Regions from separate parts of the Paenibacillus sp. DRB1-1 genome, predicted to be linked through region 2. Evidence: riboswitches for the same ligand, from Rfam matches in the RefSeq annotation. Region 2 holds a riboswitch; each other region holds the start of a gene.
What was found. A riboswitch is a leader RNA that binds a small molecule or an ion and turns the genes downstream of it on or off. The one in region 2 is predicted to bind cobalamin.
Positions count from the first base shown of each region.

Region 1: linked by a shared signal. The riboswitch ahead of ACQW03_RS04500 (ABC transporter substrate-binding protein) and the one ahead of metE (5-methyltetrahydropteroyltriglutamate--homocysteine S-methyltransferase) in region 2 are both predicted to bind cobalamin.
Region 3: linked by a shared signal. The riboswitch ahead of ACQW03_RS12095 (ABC transporter substrate-binding protein) and the one ahead of metE (5-methyltetrahydropteroyltriglutamate--homocysteine S-methyltransferase) in region 2 are both predicted to bind cobalamin.

Region 1 is NZ_JBODQH010000001.1:985,721-992,316, forward strand. It holds gene ACQW03_RS04490 (ABC transporter ATP-binding protein) at 1-552, opposite strand, end outside; gene ACQW03_RS04495 (FecCD family ABC transporter permease) at 549-1,595, opposite strand; gene ACQW03_RS04500 (ABC transporter substrate-binding protein) at 1,592-2,599, opposite strand; cobalamin riboswitch at 2,808-3,001, opposite strand; gene ACQW03_RS04505 (histidine phosphatase family protein) at 3,124-3,876, opposite strand; gene cbiB (adenosylcobinamide-phosphate synthase CbiB) at 3,920-4,891, opposite strand; gene cobD (threonine-phosphate decarboxylase CobD) at 4,881-5,984, opposite strand; gene ACQW03_RS04520 (lipoate--protein ligase) at 6,144-6,596, shown strand, end outside.
Region 2 is NZ_JBODQH010000001.1:2,937,070-2,943,665, reverse strand. It holds gene ACQW03_RS13050 (glycoside hydrolase family 3 C-terminal domain-containing protein) at 1-50, opposite strand, end outside; gene ACQW03_RS13045 (AbrB/MazE/SpoVT family DNA-binding domain-containing protein) at 285-755, shown strand; gene ACQW03_RS13040 (anaerobic ribonucleoside triphosphate reductase) at 1,047-2,996, shown strand; gene nrdG (anaerobic ribonucleoside-triphosphate reductase activating protein) at 2,993-3,490, shown strand; cobalamin riboswitch at 3,673-3,868, shown strand; gene metE (5-methyltetrahydropteroyltriglutamate--homocysteine S-methyltransferase) at 4,030-6,348, shown strand; gene ACQW03_RS13025 (DUF6985 domain-containing protein) at 6,436-6,596, opposite strand, start outside.
Region 3 is NZ_JBODQH010000001.1:2,725,792-2,732,387, reverse strand. It holds gene ACQW03_RS12110 (ATP-binding cassette domain-containing protein) at 1-207, opposite strand, end outside; gene nikC (nickel transporter permease) at 207-1,022, opposite strand; gene nikB (nickel ABC transporter permease) at 1,037-1,966, opposite strand; gene ACQW03_RS12095 (ABC transporter substrate-binding protein) at 1,982-3,562, opposite strand; cobalamin riboswitch at 3,780-3,983, opposite strand; gene ACQW03_RS12090 (nucleobase:cation symporter-2 family protein) at 4,856-6,163, opposite strand; gene ACQW03_RS12085 (xanthine phosphoribosyltransferase) at 6,157-6,596, opposite strand, start outside.

The sequences.
Region 1 (6,596 bases), 2.0 Mb from region 2:
CAAGTCCAGATAGGTCGTAGGCTCGTCCAGCAGCAATATTCGTGGCTCCTGCACCATTACTTTTGCCAAAGCTACACGCTGTCGCTGTCCCCCACTCAAGCGGTCCAATGCTCTGTCCGCCAGCGTGGTAAGACCCAATCGCTCCAGCACGCGATCCGTGATCGCCTCCACATCAACATCCTTTTCCCTGCCTAGCCAGTCCTGATGAGGAAAACGTCCCATTTCTACGACTTCCCTGACGGTGTATCCCACTGAAGGAAGCCCTTCCTGTTGGAGTACGGCTATGAGACGGGAAAGCTCTTTTCTGCTGTAGCTACCGATCTTTTTGCCATAGATATGAACGTTTCCCGAAGTTGGGTGATCTACACCCGAAAGCAAATGCAGCAAGGTCGATTTTCCACTGCCGTTCGGACCAATAATCCCCCACCAGGTTCCTTCGTCGACGCTCCAGCTTATATTCTTTAACGCATGGAACTCTCCATAGGCACGTGTCAGACCCGCTACCTCTAATGCCCGATCACGTACCTTCTGTGATTCACTTTGTTCTGTCACAGCAGTTCCCCCCTGCGCAGCTTCTTGTTCCGGTACAGGAGATATGCGAAGAACGGTGCCCCAACAAAGGCCGTCATCACGCCCAGAGGAATTTCCGTGGGGGCTAACAACGTGCGAGCCGCCGTATCTGCCCAGGCCATAAAAATAGCTCCACCGAGCGCAGATAATGGAACAATCATCCGGTAATCAGGCCCTGTCACCAGACGAATGATATGCGGTACAACGAGTCCCACAAAGCCAATCACTCCACATACCGACACAGCGGCTGCTGTCAGCAGCGTGGAAATGATCAGAACAGATAGCTTCGTCGCATCTACATGAACTCCCATGTGAGCCGCCTGACGTTCACCCAAAGCCAAAATATTCAGCACACGTGCCTTATTCCATAGAAATACCAGTCCTATGACCACATAAGGTAAAAGGATTCCTGTATATGACCAACCGCGCAGACTAAGACTTCCCATCGTCCAGTACAATATTTCATTGACCGTCTCCTTCGACATGGCTGTCAGAAAGGAAACAACCGCTCCCAGAAAGGATTGCATCACCACACCCGACAAAATGAGACTTTGTGTCGGAATTTTTCTACCTTCCCGTGCCAACGTCAGCACCATCCACAGCGTCAGCATTCCGGTCGTAAATGCCACTAGCGGCAGCGTCCATATGCCAACAAATGAAAATTGAAGGCCCCAATAAATCAGTACTGCCGCTCCTACCGAAGCCCCCGAGGATACCCCCAGTGTATACGGATCAGCCAAAGGATTACGCAGCACACCCTGAAATCCGGCTCCCGCCAGCGCCAGCGCTGCCCCTACCAACATTCCCAGTAACACTCGTGGCAATCTGACCTTCAAAATAATCTGCTCTGAGGATGTATTCCAATCCGGTGTAAACGTATCGCCTAACCACGGAAGGTGGTTAACCAGAATGCCCGTGATCTGGCTGACCGGAAGCTTGGCCGAGCCGATGCCAAGACAGAGCAGTAGCGTCAGAAACAGCAAGACAAGACCTGTCCCTCCAAAGCCGATCAGTTTACGGTTCATTTGAAAATTTCAGGATACACGCCCTTGGCCACTTCCTTGAGACCTTCCGTTACGCGTGGCCCCGGACGACTGATCAAATTATCATCCACGGCAAATACCCGGTTGTGGCGAACAGCCGATATTTGATCCCATCCACTGCGAGCTTTAATGATTTCGCCGAGCGTTTGACCAGTTTTGTCGTCCTTGACACTTTTGCTGTACAAAATCACGTCAGGGTTCGCAGCAATAATATTTTCTTCACTAATTTGGTACCACCCCTTCTGCGTGGCACCTACATTTTCGCCGCCCGCCAACGTAATCAGCTCGTCCATAAACTCGCCTTTACCAACTGTCCAGCCTGGTGAAAACTCGACGTATACCCGCAGCTTCTGCCCTTTACCGATATTTTTAACTCCTTCTTTCACTTCCGCTACATCTGCTCTCATCTTGTCAGTCACCGCTCTCGCTTCTTTTTGATGATCGGTGATTTTCCCATACAATTCGATGTTAGCTATGACATCTTCAACTGTCTTCGGTTCCGTTTTAAAAATCATAATTCCCATGTCGCGCAGCTTGGTCGTAGCCTGCTCACTAAGTGATATCCCTGCAAAAACGACTTCCGGGTTAGCAGCAATGATCGCCTCTTCGTTCGGTTTCATAATACCGCCTACTTTAGGCTTTTTCGTAGCTGCTTCCGGGTAATCAGAGTAGTCGGAGACGCCAACTATTTCCTTATCCAGACCGATGGCGAACAGCGCCTCGGTTTCTGCCGGGGAGACGGAAACGATTTTATCCGGCGCTTTTTTGAATGTAAATTCCTGTCCTGTTGCATCCTTAACCGTGAGTGGGTAAACTGTTTTGCCCGGAGGCTCTTGTGCGGTTACGGTCTGTCCCGGCTGCTGTGAAGAATTCTGGTTCTCTTTATTTTCAGCATTTTTTCCATTAGCGCCACATGCACTCAGCACAACTGCCAAAATCAGAACCAATAGACCTGTTGTCCAAACCTTTATTTTTTTTCCTGCCATGATTTGCACCCCTTCATAAAAAAATCGTTAAGAGCGTTACTTGAACATCATCAGATATCTTCTAAATCCAGCCTTCTTTTCCTATCAAAAAAACCCCGCATCCTCATATCAGGACACAGGGGTCACGTTAGCGCAGATCGTGCGCAGGCGGCAGCTTCTTTCCGCATGGACAGTCACTGCGAACACGTCATCCTTTCCTCGAAGGATTATGGTGACAGGCGGACGGGCAGGTATCCTGACTTATGGTAAAATGCATGTCCTGAAGTTCTTTCATATGCTTAGTAGCACATAAAGAAGGACTAACGGGCATGTTTCCATTTACAGTGGCGGGACCGCGCCGGACTCACACCGACTTCCCTTTTAACAGCGCAGGCAAGGGAAACCATAGTTTCATCACGCTGCGCCGACCTCGTCTGCTGGATATTTGATGTAGTGGTAGTCAAGCCGTTCTTTTACTTGATGATTATAGGTTAAAAAGAGGCGGCTTACAACCCAAACAGCCTCTTTATCCGCTGGTGTCTAGCCTAATGAGGAAGCATTTCTGCTATGTAATTGTGCCGTCCTGCCAACCTCAATTGAATCCTAAATGATTCTCCCGGCCTCGGATTCAGACTCCAAAAATCATGACCCGGTATCAGCATGCAAGCCAACTGACGAATTACGCCACCATGCGTAACGACCAAAACTGAGGGCGGCGCAGCAGTCAAATCCATGGGTTGAACTTCCATAGCAACACGCCATTCATACAGAGAGTCAAGAAATTTCCGTAGACGATTCACAAAATCTGCCCAAGACTCTCCTCCAGGAGGGGTTATCCGTTGCGGCTCATCAATCCAAGCGCGATACAAAGACACATCCTTGAGCATGTCATACGTTTTTCCATCCCACTCGCCAAAATGAAGCTCTCGCAGACGTGGTTCCATCATAGGAGACATAGTAGATAGGGAACCTCCAGACGTCAATTCTGATTCCGGCACAATGATCTGCAGGGTCTGGCGACATCGCATTAAATCGCTGCAATAGATTCGAGCAAAGGACTGCCCTTGCAATTTTTCTTGCAAAGGCTTTAATTCCTGCTCTGCTCCCGGTAGCAAACCTAAGTCGGAGTGTCCCAGATATCGACGTTCCTTATTCCATAAGGTTGTACCGTGACGAACTAACACGAGTTCCATGTCCCAATGCAGATCTTCTTTAGCATCATACGGCACCTTATCCTCCTGTGAGTTCGGACTTTGTGCGTATTCTACCGTCCTTTTTGCTGCTATATCTTGTTTCAAGAAATGTCACTTCCTGCTCGATCATTATTCAGTGTGTCACTCCTCACCGCACCCATCCCAAGGCAAAACAACCTGCGGCTCCTAACAAACACAATCCTACAAACATACTGGACACGGCGAACATCAGCTGGATCGTATGCCGTATATCTTTCGACTCTAGCGGTCGTATCCAATCGCCCATGTATGCACGAAAGGAGCGCACGCCATGATACACATTATAGCCTCCAAGACGAATCCCCAGTGCACCAGCAACAGCCGATTCCGGGAAGCCACTGTTCGGGCTTGGGTGCAGACGAGCGTCTCGCTTGACTGTGCGCCAGCTTCTTGCAGCATCTCGCTTGTACATCCACGCCGCTACCACAAGCATTGCCGCTGTCAGGCGTGCCGGAATGTAGTTAGCGACATCATCCAGACGTGCTGAAGCCCAGCCTAAATTCAGATACTTCTCATTTTTGTAGCCAACCATGGAATCAAGCGTATTCACAGCACGATAAGCCAGCGCCAAGGGTGCTCCCCCGATCAAGGCATAAAAAAGCGGGGAAATAATCGCGTCCACGATATTTTCAGCGACCGTTTCGACGGTACCGCGTACAATCTCAGGCTCATCAAGCTGTTGCGTATCCCGCCCAACTATCATGCCCAGCTCCCGCCGTGCCGCAGCCAGGTCATCCGCCTGCAACGCTCGGTATACTGCCATTCCTGCGTCCTTTAGTCCTTTGGAAGCAATCGTGGTCGCAATCAGCACCATTTCTACGCCGACAGACAACCACGGATGAATCCAGGCAAGCAAGTGCAATAGCGCCCAGGCGAGCGCAAAGGAGCCTCCCGCCACAATGAGCGGAAGCAGTATGCCCGCACGTTTTAGCCCCCGGTCACTTCGGACCTGGCGGCGAATCAATTTTTCCAATGCCGAAATGGCATGTCCCATACCGATGACTGGATGCGGCAACCACCTCGGATCACCGATCAGCCTGTCCAAAAGGTAGGCTGCCAGGATAATCAAGCTAACTGTCACGCCGCTGCTCCTCCTCCAGCACTTCACCCAATACAGACAGCAGCCAGTCGTTGGCTTCTGCATCCTTGACCGCAATCCGAAAATGGCTCGTCGTCAGTCCCGGATACATAGCACAGCTACGTATAAGAATTCCGCGTTGTCCAAGCGCCTGCTGAATAGCCGATGCGCTCCACGTACCCGGCGCCCTTGCCAGCACGTAATTGGCTTCACCGGGAACGACACCGCAGCCCCATTCCGCCAAGGCGGTCAACAGGCGGTTGCGCTCCGCAGCAATCAGCTCCTGTGTTTGGCGCTCATATGCTTGCCCACTTCTCAAACACGCCTCCCCAGCCAGCAACGCCAATCCATTCACACTCCAGGTCACCTGTTTGGCCGTCATTCGCCGGATATAGTCCGGATGAGCAATCGCATAGCCCAATCGCAAGCCAGGAATGGCATAAAATTTGGTCATTGACCGGATCAAAATCACATGAGGATAGCGATCCAGCACAGGCAGCAGTGAGATTCGCCGTTCCATCGGAATAAAATCAATGAATGCTTCATCCACCACCAGCACGGTACCCGTTGTGCCAGCCGCCTCTGCCAGCTCGCACAGCTCCTGCTCACTATATTGCACGCCATTTGGATTATTCGGCTGTCCGAGGAACAAAACATCTACCTGCTCCATGAGCTGAAGGATGTCCTCCACGTCCGCCTTCCATTGAAGCGAGGCCTTCCCATACACCCGGTTGACCTCGGCTCCGAATTTGCCAGCCAGCTCGGCATATTCCGAAAAACACGGCTCCACTGTACCCACACGCTTAGGAGCTAGTCCCAATAGTAGGAGCGCCATGCTTTCAGCCGCTCCGTTTCCGATACTTAGCGACTCCGGTGGAACATGCAGTCGCCGTGCGAGCATATTTTTAAAATTCCGATGCCCGGGGTCTGGATAGCGAATCACAGTGTCAAATGAGTGTTGCAGCGCCTCAAGCACCTCCGGCGGTGGACCAAGTGGATTAATATTTGCACTAAAATCTACAAAATCCGCAGCAGCTCCGCCAAAAGTCGCGGCAGCTGTTTCCCTGTCCCCGCCATGACCATAAACCTCTATCATTGCCTCTCATCCTTTCCGCCCGTTTCCAATCATTTAGCTCCATTATGAGGCTGCTTTTTGCGTCCCGTCAATGCAAATGAGCTTTTGTACATGGCTCACTTGGGTTACAATAGAAGGAGGCACACATAAATTACACAGTTTATATACGGAGGAATGGACATGCTGTTCATCGACAACCAGGGCATACACGATCCAGCCATTAATCTTGCTATTGAGGAATACGCGCTCAAGCATCTACCGCTGGATGACAGCTATTTGCTGTTTTATATTAATCAGCCTTCTATTATTATAGGCAAGCATCAAAACACTATTGAAGAAATCAACGCCGAGTTTGTTAGGGACAACAATATTCAAGTCGTTCGTCGCCTGTCCGGCGGTGGGGCTGTATATCATGATCTCGGTAATTTAAATTTCAGCTTCATTACTAAGGATAACGGGGAGTCCTTTCATAATTTCCTCAAATTTACGCAACCTGTGATTGATGCACTCCGCCAAATGGGAGTAGAAGCTGAAATGACAGGCCGCAACGATCTACAGGTCGGAGAACGTAAAATTTCAGGAAACGCTCAGTTTGCCACACGCGGACGTATGTTCAGCCACGGTACATTGATG
Region 2 (6,596 bases):
ATCTTCGGATCTTGAAATAAATATTCGATACCCGTTGTTTCATGACTCATATCCTTCATCTCCTTAGCTTAATTAAGATGATAAAAAGTACTTTTATGAAAACGTTTTAATATATCATAGCTAAAAAGGAGTACCCCGGCAACAATACCGAAAACATCCTATACTGGATGAAAGAGAGACCCCAGCATAAAGACAAAAAAAGTTGTATTTTACCTTCAATATACAAAGCTAAAAATAATATTTTTTGGTATAATCAGGATATATCATTGAAGGAGGAAGCGCTAATGAAAAATACCGGAATGACAAGGCCTCTGGATCAATTGGGGCGGATCGTACTCCCTAAGGAAATGCGCACCACAATGGATATCAATATCGGTGATTCACTTGAATTTTTCGTAGATGAAGAAGGATTTGTATTAAGAAAATACACGGGTGTCTCCTGCAAATTTTGCGGCGCGGTGGATCATTTAACATATTTTCGGGACAGCTTTATTTGCGCAGAGTGCATCCAGGTATTAAAGAACGATGAAAATGTGCATGCCACAAGCACCGATGCTATCCAGGCTCAAGAACATTCCAAGCCGACCCGAACCAACACAACCTGGCAGCCCAAGCAATCTAGAGTGCAGCAAGGTGAAATGGTAAAAAAGCTACGCAAGCTGATTCAGGAACACCCGAACCTGCCACAAAAAGTGTATGCCGAAATGCTAGATATTTCCCAAGGCCGGGTGTCCCAGTTGAAAAAGCTACTCTAAACCTTCTCGAAACAATATCCCAAGATCATATATTATGTACTCGCAAGCCTATCATTTTCATCGTAACTATGATTGCCAGATATAGAGTAAGGTACATATCCGTGGATGTGTCCCTTACTCTGTATCTGGCTTTTTTATACCGCCCACTCCTATCAATGTGACAATAGTCACATACTCTCAATGTTTACGTATATACAATATATAGATCGAAACAATTGGTTAACACAAGATATCATCAATATGTTGTTTTTGTGAAAAATATATATATTTTACTATATGGAGGGTTTTACGATGAAGGTGCTGGAGGAACATCAATTATACGACATCGGCGAGCGGGTCATTGGGGCACAAGATCTGGACATGCTACGGGAGAATGCGAATTTGAATGGAGAATCGTTCAGTGGCAAAATGAGCAAGCTTGGGTCCGAGTATGCCAAATGGTATGCGCGCCTGCGGGTACTTCCGCCTGAACTGACGAACGCGATTGACCACGGATATGTATATGTTCACGATTTGGACCAATATGCGCTCGGAACTACGAATTGTATCTTTATCCCTTTTGGTCGTTTACTGCGAGACGGCTTCAATACAGGCAACGGCTCTGTGCGCACACCGCAAACGATTATGTCCGCTATGGCACTGGTCGCCATCATATTCCAGTCTCAGCAAAACAGCCAATTCGGAGGTGTCTCCGCCAATAAAATAGATTGGGACCTTGCCCCATACGTTGCCCGGTCCTTCCGCAAGCATCTGCGCAAGGGACTACGGTTGTTCGAGGAAGAGATAGAATCCAGTCTGTCTGACGACGAACTACATATGGCCAATCCCTATTTGCAAGAAGTCTGCCCTCGTTCATACGCATTCGCACGCGAAGAAACGGAAACGGAAACCCGCCAGGCTGCCGAATCGCTCATTCATAACCTGAACACCATGAGCAGTCGGGCGGGTGGACAGATTCCATTCACTTCACTGAATTACGGAATGTGCACGTCTGCTGAAGGACGGCTTGTTACTCAATCGCTGCTGGAGGCCACTATTCGCGGCTTGGGTAGCGGGGAAACTCCTATTTTTCCGCAGCATATTTTCCAATGCAAAGAGGGAATCAACCAGGCAGAAGGCGACGTCAATTATGATTTGTTCTTACGGGCGGTAGAATGCTCTAGCAGACGGATGTATCCCAATTTTGTGAATGTGGATGCCACCTTCAACTTGCCTTTTTACCGTGCTGATGACCCGGATACCATTATAGCGACAATGGGTTGCCGTACCCGTACCATTTCTGACCGTTTCGGCAGAAACCGGCAGAGTGGCAAGGGAAATCTCTCCTTCAATACCATTAATCTGGTGCGGCTTGGCATTGAGTATGGTATTTGCACAGGCAAACGCCTGACACCTGACCGTGATCGCTTTGATGCGAGACTGGAAGAAGTTATGCGCATTGCGGTGGATGGCCTAATCCATCGCTATCAAATCCAGACCAGCCAGCCGGCCAAAGCTTCGGACTTTATGATGCGTGAAGGGGTATGGGAAGGTGGAGAAGAACTGGCGCCAGAGGATAAGGTGGGAAGCGTACTAAAGCACGGTACGCTTTCGATCGGGTTCATCGGGCTGGCTGAGTGCATGAAGGCACTATACGGGAAACACCACGGGGAGGATGATTTCGTATACCGCGAGGCACAGCGAATCATCACTTCCATGCGCGTGTATTGCGATCGAATGAGTGAACATCACAATTTAAATATTACATTGTTCGCTACGCCTGCCGAAGGTCTGTCGGGCAAATTCACATTGCTGGATCAACGTGATTTCGGGATTATTCCTGAGGTAAATGATCGAGAATATTACACGAATTCTTTTCATATTCCCGTGTATTACACACTCCCGGCTGCTCGTAAAATCAGCTTGGAAGCTCCGTTCCATAACCTATGCAACGCTGGTGCGATTTCATACATCGAGCTGGACGGCAATGCGCGGAATAACCCGGATGCGTTTCTTAAAATTGTTCAGTACGCGCTGCATCAGAACATCGGCTACTTCTCTATCAACCACCCGGTGGATCGTTGTACGGAATGTGGTTATGAAGGGATTATCGGGACAAGCTGCCCCCAATGCGGCACAGATGAGGAACATACACACTTTCAGCGCTTACGTCGGGTAACCGGATATCTGACAGGAGATTATACCGTTCGCTTTAATGCTGCAAAACAGGCAGAAGTTCGAGACCGGGTGAAACATAAGTGAATTTGTGTGGCTACATTCCGGAATCTCTGAACGAAGGATACGGCCTGCGCACCGTCGTGTTCATTAGCGGTTGCCGCCATGCCTGTCCCGGATGCTTTAATCCAGCGTCGTGGAGCTTCCGTGCAGGTGAGCCATTCACACCCCAACGACAACAGGAAGTCATTCGTGACATCATGGATAATCCGTTGTTGGACGGACTGACTCTCTGCGGGGGAGATCCGTTTTTCTCAGCAGCAGAATGCTCGCAATTTGTGCGTGACTTCCGCAAGGCCTGTCCCGACCGAACCGTGTGGGCTTATACTGGCTTTGTCTATGAAGATTTACTCACAGATCAGGAGCGACAGGAGCTAGCGCTTTTGTGCGATGTGATTGTGGATGGTCGTTTTGTAGAACAGCAAAAGGACCTGACCCTTCCCTTCCGGGGCAGTCGCAACCAGCGTCTGGTGGATGTGAGAGCCAGTATTCAGGCAGGCTATACCGTTTCATTGGCATAAGGCGATGTCTACCCAGAAGGCAAGATGCTATATCTAATGTAAGACAAGTCCCCCTCACGGGTAAGGCTTGTCTTTTTTTCATATGCTAACAGATTCCATTGGAGTTTCTATTGCGCATCCTGTAAGTTTCACTTATGATGGTGAACAAGTATACGAGTGCATAATTATTCGTCATACCTCAACCGCATAGCTTGGAGATAGGTGTCTGTTCTATTCAGATCAGGCTTAAAAGGGAAGCCGGCGCAAATCCGGCACGGTCCCGCCACTGTAAACGGGGAACTTTCAGCTGTTCATATATCCACTGGTCCACAGACCGGGAAGGAATGCTGAGAGTCATGATCCGTAAGTCAGGAGACCTGCCTATTTTAACAACATCGCAAGTACCTACGGAAGATAGGGAGGTGTTAAGAGCAGTCGCCGTATTTTTGATTTTTCAATCACGGAGGCATTCTTTCCCCTACTTATTTTTAACTCTGGGGGGAAGAATGCCTTTTTTGGTACGTAAAAATAAAACAGCTACCCACTAGGAGGAAAAGTACATGTCCATTATTGAATGGCCTGAATTGTCCGGCTTGATTAGCAGTAATCTGGGATATCCACGTATCGGCGAAAACCGGGAATGGAAGAAAACACTGGAACGCTTCTGGAACGGCAGCATTGACGAAAGCGAACTGCAAACGGAGATGAAAAGATTAAGGTTGGAGCATCTGAGCAAGCAGCGTGACAAGGGGATTGATCGCATTCCTGTCGGAGACTTCTCCTATTACGATCACATGCTGGATACATCTGTGATGTTCGGTCTGGTACCCGAACGGTTCAACCATCGTCCCGCAGGTCCGGTTCCTCTGTCCGTGTATTTCGGGATCGCTCGTGGACAGAAGGGAGCAACCGCCAGTGAAATGACCAAATGGATGAATACCAATTATCACTACATCGTTCCTGAATTGGCAAACGCAGTCCCGGTGTTCACTGAAAATAAACCTTTACAGGCTTATCGTGAAGCAAAACAAGAACTAGGCATTGATGGGAAACCGGTCCTCATCGGCCCCTATTCATTCGTTACCCTTTCCAAAGGCTATGATCATAAGGATTTGGCCACCATCGTACGAAGCTTCCTGCCACTGTACACCCGTATCCTGTCTGAACTAGCGGCAGAAGGCGTTCAGTGGGTCCAAATCGATGAACCTGTCCTGACCACCTCATTCCCGGCAGAGGATTTGGACATTATTCAGGAAGTCTATGAAGCTTTAACTCAAGCTGCGCCCTCTTTAAATATAATGCTGCAAACCTACTTTGGCAGCCTGGACCATTATGAGCGTCTGTCCGCACTTCCGGTACAGGGACTGGGTCTTGATTTTGTGTATGATGATGGCGAAAATCTTCAGCATATATTACAGCATGGCTTCCCTAAAGGAAAAACGCTGGGCGCTGGGGTCATTGACGGGCGCAATATATGGCGCAGCGACCTGAACGCTGTGGCTGCCCTGCTGGGTCAGTTAGCAGAACAAACCACTGCCGCACAGCTTATCGTACAGCCATCATGCAGTCTGCTGCATGTGCCAGTCAGTCTGGAGGCAGAGCAAAAGCTGGACAAGGAGCTGGTGCAAGCGCTGGCCTTTGCCGATGAAAAGCTGGAGGAAATCGCCGTCCTGACGGCTGCACTTGGCAAACACGATCCTTCCGCACTCGCCAAGCTTGAGCAAAGTGCGGATGCGGTAACCCGTTTCAACAGCTCAGCGGCACGCGTACAGACAGCTGCAGATCTGGCCGACCTGTTGGCAAAAGAGCCTCTGTCACGCAGCGTTCCTTTCGCCGAGCGTCGTGAGATTCAGCAAAATAAGCTGAAGTTGCCTCCGCTGCCGACGACGACCATTGGTAGCTTCCCGCAAACCGCCGAGATCCGCAAGGCCCGCCTGCACTATCGCAAAGGAGAAGGGTCTGCCGAGCAATACCGGGCGTTCATCCAACAGCAAATTAAGGAATGGATTGATATTCAGGAGGACATTGGCATTGACGTGCTTGTACACGGCGAATTTGAGCGGACCGATATGGTTGAATTTTTTGGCGAAAAGCTGAACGGCTTTGCTTTTACGCAAAACGGATGGGTGCAGTCCTACGGCTCCCGCTGTGTCAAACCGCCGATTATATACGGAGACGTTTCCTTCGATCAGCCCATGACCGTGGAAGAAACGGCATTCGCCCAATCGTTAACCTCCAAGCCTGTTAAGGGAATGCTTACAGGCCCTGTGACCATTTTGAACTGGTCTTTTGAACGCAACGATATTCCTCGTAGTCAAGTTGCTTTACAATTGGCTCTGGCATTACGGGCAGAGGTAGAGGCACTGGAACAAGCGGGCATCGGCATGATTCAGGTCGATGAGCCTGCAATTCGTGAAGGGCTTCCACTGAAAAAAGAACAACAGCAAGCCTATCTGGATTGGGCGGTTCAAGCCTTCCTTGTGACCACGGCCACCGTTGAGCCTGCGACCCAAATCCATACGCACATGTGCTATTCCGAATTTCAGCATATGATTCAGTCCATCTCCGATATGGATGCCGACGTTATATCTATTGAAACTTCACGAAGTCACGGAGAACTGATTGTCAGCTTTGAAGATCAGGTATACGACAAGGGCATCGGTCTGGGCGTGTACGACATCCACAGTCCGCGCATCCCCGATGTATCCGAAATGCTAAGCATGATCCAGCGTGCCCTGCGCGTACTGCCATCAGATTTGTTCTGGGTTAATCCAGACTGTGGTCTGAAAACCCGCACCAAGGAGGAATCTGTCGCCGCCTTGCGACTAATGGTACAAGCGGCTCAAGCAGCCCGGGCTGCATTGGCTGTTTCCAACTAATTTTTTTATCGTATCGAATAGCGCCATCATTTCACCTTATCCTATTCCCCTTCCCCGCCCTTTTTGCTAAAAGCCGGGAAGGGGGATTTATTCTAGGTCATATAATGTATAAACGCCTTGAATATGCTCCATTTTCATCTGCTTCATATGTACGCCTAAGCCATGTTCTCGATCCCAGGAACAACTAAAATTCAAATACAATTCATCCTTTGCCGATGAGTCGGAAATTAGTATAGACATAAGTTGTA
Region 3 (6,596 bases), 210 kb from region 2:
CTTGCCGCATCCGCTCGGTCCGGTCAGGGCCACAATTTCCCCTGAATATATGGAAAAGCTCACATCACTCAGCAGCGGTTTGCTTCCGCTTTCGCTTGTTCCTACGCCAGTGCGGCAGATCTCTAAATGTTCCACGTGTAACAAAAGTTCTCGCCCTGCCACTTGTTCTATCGTATCCTTGCACCCAAGGGCTATTTGATCCTCCACTATTTGGTCGCCCCCTTTTCCGAAAAACGGTCGCCCAAAAGCTGGCAGGCAAGTACGAATAACATAATCGCCAAGCCTGGGAAAATCATGACATGCGGAGCCACCTGAAAATATGAGGTTGCATCATGCAGCATCACGCCCCACTCTGGCTTGGGCGGCTGTACACCCAGTCCAAGAAAGGACAGCCCAGCGATCATCAGCACCACGCGTCCGATATCCCATACCGCATAAACCAACAACTGCGGCAACGCTTGTGGCAATACATAACGTCTCAGTATACGCGCGTGTGAATTGCCGGATAAACGGGCATACCGAACGTAGTCCTCCTGACAGGCTTTTTGAACCAGACTACGGATATACCGGACATAGCCCGCCCACCGTACCGCAATAATCGCAAGGGTCATGTTAACAAAACCCGGGCCCAAAATGCCCACAATTGCCACCGTTAAAATAATATCAGGAAAAGCCAGTACGCCGTCGATTCCCCGCATAATCAGCTGATCCACGCGTCCGCGCACATAACCAATGAGCAACCCTATAGGTAGACTGAAGCACAGCGTAGCTGCAGTAATTGCACATGCGATTAGCACGCTCGTCCGAATCCCGTAAATTAGCCGTGACAGCACATCCCGACCCAGATGATCCGTACCAAAAGGATATTTCCGACTGGGTGGTGCCAGACGGTTCAAAAGATCCACTTGAAGAGGATCATGAGGAGCGACCCATGGAGCCAATAACCCAAGCAGCACGATCAGACCAAACAGTATGCCTCCTGCCAGCAAGCTCCCTTGAAAGGAAAGCCGTATCTTTTTCATTTTCAGCTTCCCCCTTAACGCAAACGTAGCCTCGGATCTATCGCCGTCTGGACCACATCCACCAAACACTGAACTCCTACAATTAAAAATACGGCGAAAATAACATACCCCTGAATCACCGGATAATCTCGCTGGGTAATCGCATCTATAAAATACTTGCCCAACCCCGGCCATGAAAAAATGGTCTCGACGATGACATTACCTGCCAACATAAATGATAGATTGGTACCTAGCAGTGTAATCATAGGCAGAACCGCATGCTTAAATATCTCAAAAAACAGGATATGCATACGTGAAAAGCCTCGAGCCTTCGCTGCTTTCACAAAATTCCGGTCACCCAGCTCCAGCATTTGAGCGCGCAGTACACGGGCTTGCACCGCTCCCAAACCTGCGCCAAGAGTCAGCGCTGGGAGCACTAGATGCGCCCAGTCCTCCCTTCCCATGGATGGGAGCCAGCCCAGGCGAACGGAGAATAGATAGATCAACAGAAACCCAAGCCAAAAAGAGGGAATCGACGATCCCAGCAGGGCAAACAGCCTGCCCAGACGATCCAGTGGGCCGCTGATTTTTAGCGAGGCAGCCAGTCCCAGCCCCAGCGTAAGCACCGTCATGACGGCAAAGCCCGCAGCAGCTAGCTCCACAGTAGCAGGCAGTCTGTTCCATAGTTCGGCTAGCACGGATTCCTTGGATACATACGAGGTGCCCCAATGCCCTGTGAACACATCTCGCAGCCAGTTCACATATTGAATATGAAGCGGCTCGTTTAAGCCCAGTTCCTGCCGTAGCGTCTTCAACGCCTCCTCAGAGGCAGGGACATTATGCGCGGTGAGCAAAATGGTAGCAGGGTCACCAGGAGCCAGCCGCATCAGTACAAAAGTCAGCGTGGATACAACGAATACAATGATGAGCAGCTGCGCCACACGTTCCAGTATAAAACGAATCATAGGATACGCAGCTCGTTATTCCGCAATATCAGATTGCGCTGTAATGTAGTAATACTCGATTGGATGGGGTGTAAAACCCTCCACCCCTTTTTTCACACCAAACACATTATCAGGATGCACAATGAACGACTGTGGCAAATCCGCATTGATGATATCCAGCGCTTGTAGTGTCACAGCATTACGCTGCGCTGTATCCTTCGCCAGCTTCAAGCTGTTAAGAATACTCTCTAGCGGTTTGGAACTATATCGGCTTACATTGGCTTCGCTTTTCGAAGAATAAAACATGTCCATAAAATATTGCGGCTCTCCTGTATGAGCAGTAAGCATACTGTACATAGCAAAATCCCAATCGTTTTTGGTCAACGCCTCGTCGATATTTTCCACCTTGCGAATCTTGACCTGGATTCCCTCTTTCAGCAATTGGCTTTGGATGACCTCAGCCATAACAGAGAGCTCCGGACGCTGAGGGAAAGTCAGCAGCGTAACCTCGAACGGCTTGCCTTGCTTAGTCCATGTCCCTTGGGCGTCCTTCTGCCAGCCATCCTTCGTCAACAGCTGCTCTGCCGTTCCCCCCAGCGCTTTACGCTCAACTTTACCAAAGGGAAGAATGCTCGGGAACGGACTGCTTGCTTCCGTACCGAAGCCTCTCATGACGGCGCTCACAATCGATGTGCGCGGAATCAGGCTGTCCACCACCTTACGGTTCGCCGCATCCTTGAATACTGGCGATTCCATATTGTACACGATCATATGGGTGCGCAAGGAGGGAGCCGACAGTACTTGTAGCTTGTCGTTCTTTTTCAGCACCTCTGCGTTATCAACCGGAATATCGGTCGCTACGTCCACCTCGCCGGATTGCAGCGCCATCAGGCGCGAATTCCCGTCCGTAATGAACTTCATCGTCGCTTCAGCCAGTCGTGCCTTCTCGCCCCAATATCCGTCATAACGCTCTACGACCAACGATTGGTCCTTGTTGAACGCTTTGATTTTAAAGGCGCCTGTCATCGCTGGGTAGCTCTGCTCATCTTTCATCGATGCCACATCCAGTACAATCGTCGATGGATCAGCTAGATTGGACACCAACGCCGCATTCGGCTGGTTTGTCGTGATTTTCAAAGCCAGCGGGCCGCTTACATCAATGGACTTCACATTCAGTAAATCCTTCGCCAGATGGCTTTTCTCGATAGAGCGCAGTAAAGATGCTTTTACACTTGCTGCATCCATACTCTTTCCATCATGAAAAGTGACTTTATCCTGCAAGCTGAACGTCCAAACTGTAGGACTATCCTGCTTCCACTCTTTTGCCAGCCAAGCCACAGGCTCCAGCTCTTCATTCAAACGTACTAGTGTCTCACCTGCACCGGATCGCATCACATCCCAGCTATTATCTCCGTGCGGGTCAACGCCCGACGGTTTCCATGTATACGCCATTACCAGCTTTTTATCTGTCGCTGTTTGTTGTACTGACGCGTTTTCACCCTTACCGGAGCTATCCGATGTCTTATTGCTGGCACATCCCGAAAGAGCCATAACTGCCAGCAACAGCATCACCCCTGTACATATCAACCATGAACGCCTGCTACGATTGCTAATCATTCGATGAATCCCCCTCTATCTTGTAAAAGCATATAAACCTAACGCAAAACGCGAAAAAAGCATTCCGGACTACTTGATCAGCAGTCAGAAATGCTTTCATTATAAAATGTCAAAACTCACCTCGAAGCCAACTCCAAAAACATAGAAGGGATCAGATCGGTTTCAGACATTCCGTATGCAGCACGCCTAACCACCTCCCCAGCATCCCGTGGGTCTGACAGTGATGTCAAAACAGGCAGGTCTCCTGACTCCAGGCGCATCTTTCAGGCCTTCCCGGTTCTTCACAGTTCCAGTGGCTGTTCTGAAAGCTCCAGCAGTATCCTGCTGATGCCTGTATACAGTGGCGGGCCCGTGTCGGAATCAACCGAACTTCCCTTTTAAGTGAACACGCTCAAAATCCATCTACATGGTCTCAACAAAACCCCGTACACAGAGTCGTCCGGTTCACACCTGTTTTCTTCCTTTATTTCTTTCCATTACGATCTTATTTTGTTGTCACAGGCTTGTCAATAAATGCTGCACAATAATTTAAATTTGAACGATAAGGTAGAAACAAGACGTAACCTCCAATTGCGTGCACGCAATTGAAGTGTTAAAATTAGGTATAGAGATAATCATCGTGTCCGTATACTAAAAAGAGTCTTCGCCGCGCCAACGGCAAAGACTCTTAGGACTTGAAAGGCTGTGGATCACCACCACGGCGCGCTGCATAACTAAATGTCAATGCAAACGAAACCCACCGTTAGGGGCCAACCTAATTACGCGGTGGGTTTTCGCTTGTTCCGAAATTTTCGACGTAGCCAGCGATAAAGTTTACGAATACTAAACACCAGGCTTAGTAACGTAACCATCCAACGCAACACATCGTAGCACGACACAAGTGTGACCATCGGCTTCACCCCCTTTCGGGAAGCTGCACCGTGGTCCGAAAACATCCACCACTATTCAAAATCCATAAGGTAAATTATACCACGACCTTGCCCACTACTCTAGCAAATTCCTCTAGTAAATAAATCAACTTAAGAGTTAACTTTAGCGCCACTGCACAGTCTCTATATGTCCCCAGACGGCAAGGGTATCTACTATTTAGGCAGCGCCTCTCAGAAGAATCAGGAGGAAGGACGCGGCGTGTACTTTACTTCGAAAATCCAAACCCCGATCTTTATACAGGAAGAGGGTTTCATCAATAACTTCATGCTGCTTAATAAATAACCAGTTCTGGATAACTCCATGCCAAAAAGCCGGAAAAGAGGCATACGTCCTCTTTCCGGCTATCTTATTTTTTCCTAATCATCAAACCTTCTGTGGAACCTCCTGAACCGTCACGCTTTTGACCGATTCGCCCTGTTTTCTCGTCAAAACGATGTTCAAGACAATCGCTGTAATCGAGCCCGAAACGATACCATTTTGCAACAGCATTTTGGCAAAGCTCGGCAGCTGGTCGAACATTTGTGGAAGAACGGCAGAGCCTAGGCCCACGGCAATGCTGCATGCTGCGATCAGCAGATTGCTTTCCTTCCGCAGATCCACTTCTGACAGAATAGACATGCCTGATGCAGCGACCGAGCCGAACATGACGATCATCGCCCCGCCCAGCACAGCGTTAGGAATCACTGTCGTTAAGGCAGCCAGCTTAGGAAGCAAACCAAGAACAACCATGATACCGCCGGCAGCAAAAATAACGTTCCGCGATTTGACGCGTGTGAGTGAAATCAGACCAACATTTTGCGAGAAAGCTGTATAAGGAAACGCGTTAAAAATACCCCCAAGCATAATCGCAAGTCCTTCGGAACGCAGACCATTGACGATCTGCTTCTGCTCCACCTTCTGATCAATTGCTTTGCCTACTGCCAAATAAACGCCTGTAGACTCAACCATACTGACAATATTGACGATAATCATCGTACAAACTGCCATAATGCTAAACTCTGGCTTACCAAAATAAAACGGCTGCGCAACACTCAACCATGAAGCCTCCGCCACGGGAGCAAAATGCACCATTCCCATTCCATAAGCAACCACTGTGCCCGCGAACAACCCAATAAGCACGGAAATCGAGCGCAAAAAGCCTTTTGCCAACCGATTCACAAGCAGAATAACCAGTAGTGTGACTAAGGCCAACAGCAAATTACGTGGCTGTCCAAAATCCGCGCTGCCCTGACCCCCTGCTACATTGTTCATCGCCACCGGAATAAGGGATAGACCGATAATCGTAACCACCGAACCCGTAACCACCGTCGGGAAAAAGCGTAGCAGCTTGCCATACAACGGTGCCGCTAACACCACGAATATACCAGACAAAATAATGGCACCATACGCTGTCGCTAAATTTGAGGTCGAAGCAATCGCGATGATGGGCCCTACTGCCGTAAACGTACAACCTAAAATGACAGGCAGTCTACTACCGAAAAAGCGTGTGCCCATAATCTGTAATAATGTAGCAATCCCGCAAGTGAACAGATCGGCAGCCACCAAATAAGCCATCTGGGCTGGCGTCAGGTGCAATGCTCCCCCTACAATTAGAGGTACAGCAATTGCTCCAGCGTACATCGCCATGACATGCTGGAAGCCCAGCGCGAATAACTTTTGTTTACTTAACATCCCACATTCTCCTTAACGGGAGGAATCACCGCGCCAGCTTCCTCTATAAAATGAACCTCGCCTGGTGCCATGGAAGCGATACGCGCAAGAGAGCGCACAGCAATGCCTCTTTGCTCCAACAGTCCACGGCCTTCCTGGAAGCTCTTCTCAATCACACAGCCAACCCCAGCCAGCTCCGCTCCTGCTTCCTTTACAATATCCGTAAGTCCGACCAATGCTGCACCAGTAGCCAAAAAATCATCTACGATCAGTACATGGTCGCTGGCATCGAGATATTTTTGGGAAATACTCACCTGATAAGTTTCCTGCCGAGTGAATGAATGAACCTCAGCGAAGTAGACCTGCTCATTCAGCGTGATTGCCTTCTTTTTCTTCGCATAAATGAACGGGACTCCCAAGGCAATAGCAGTAGCCATAGCAAATTGAATACCAC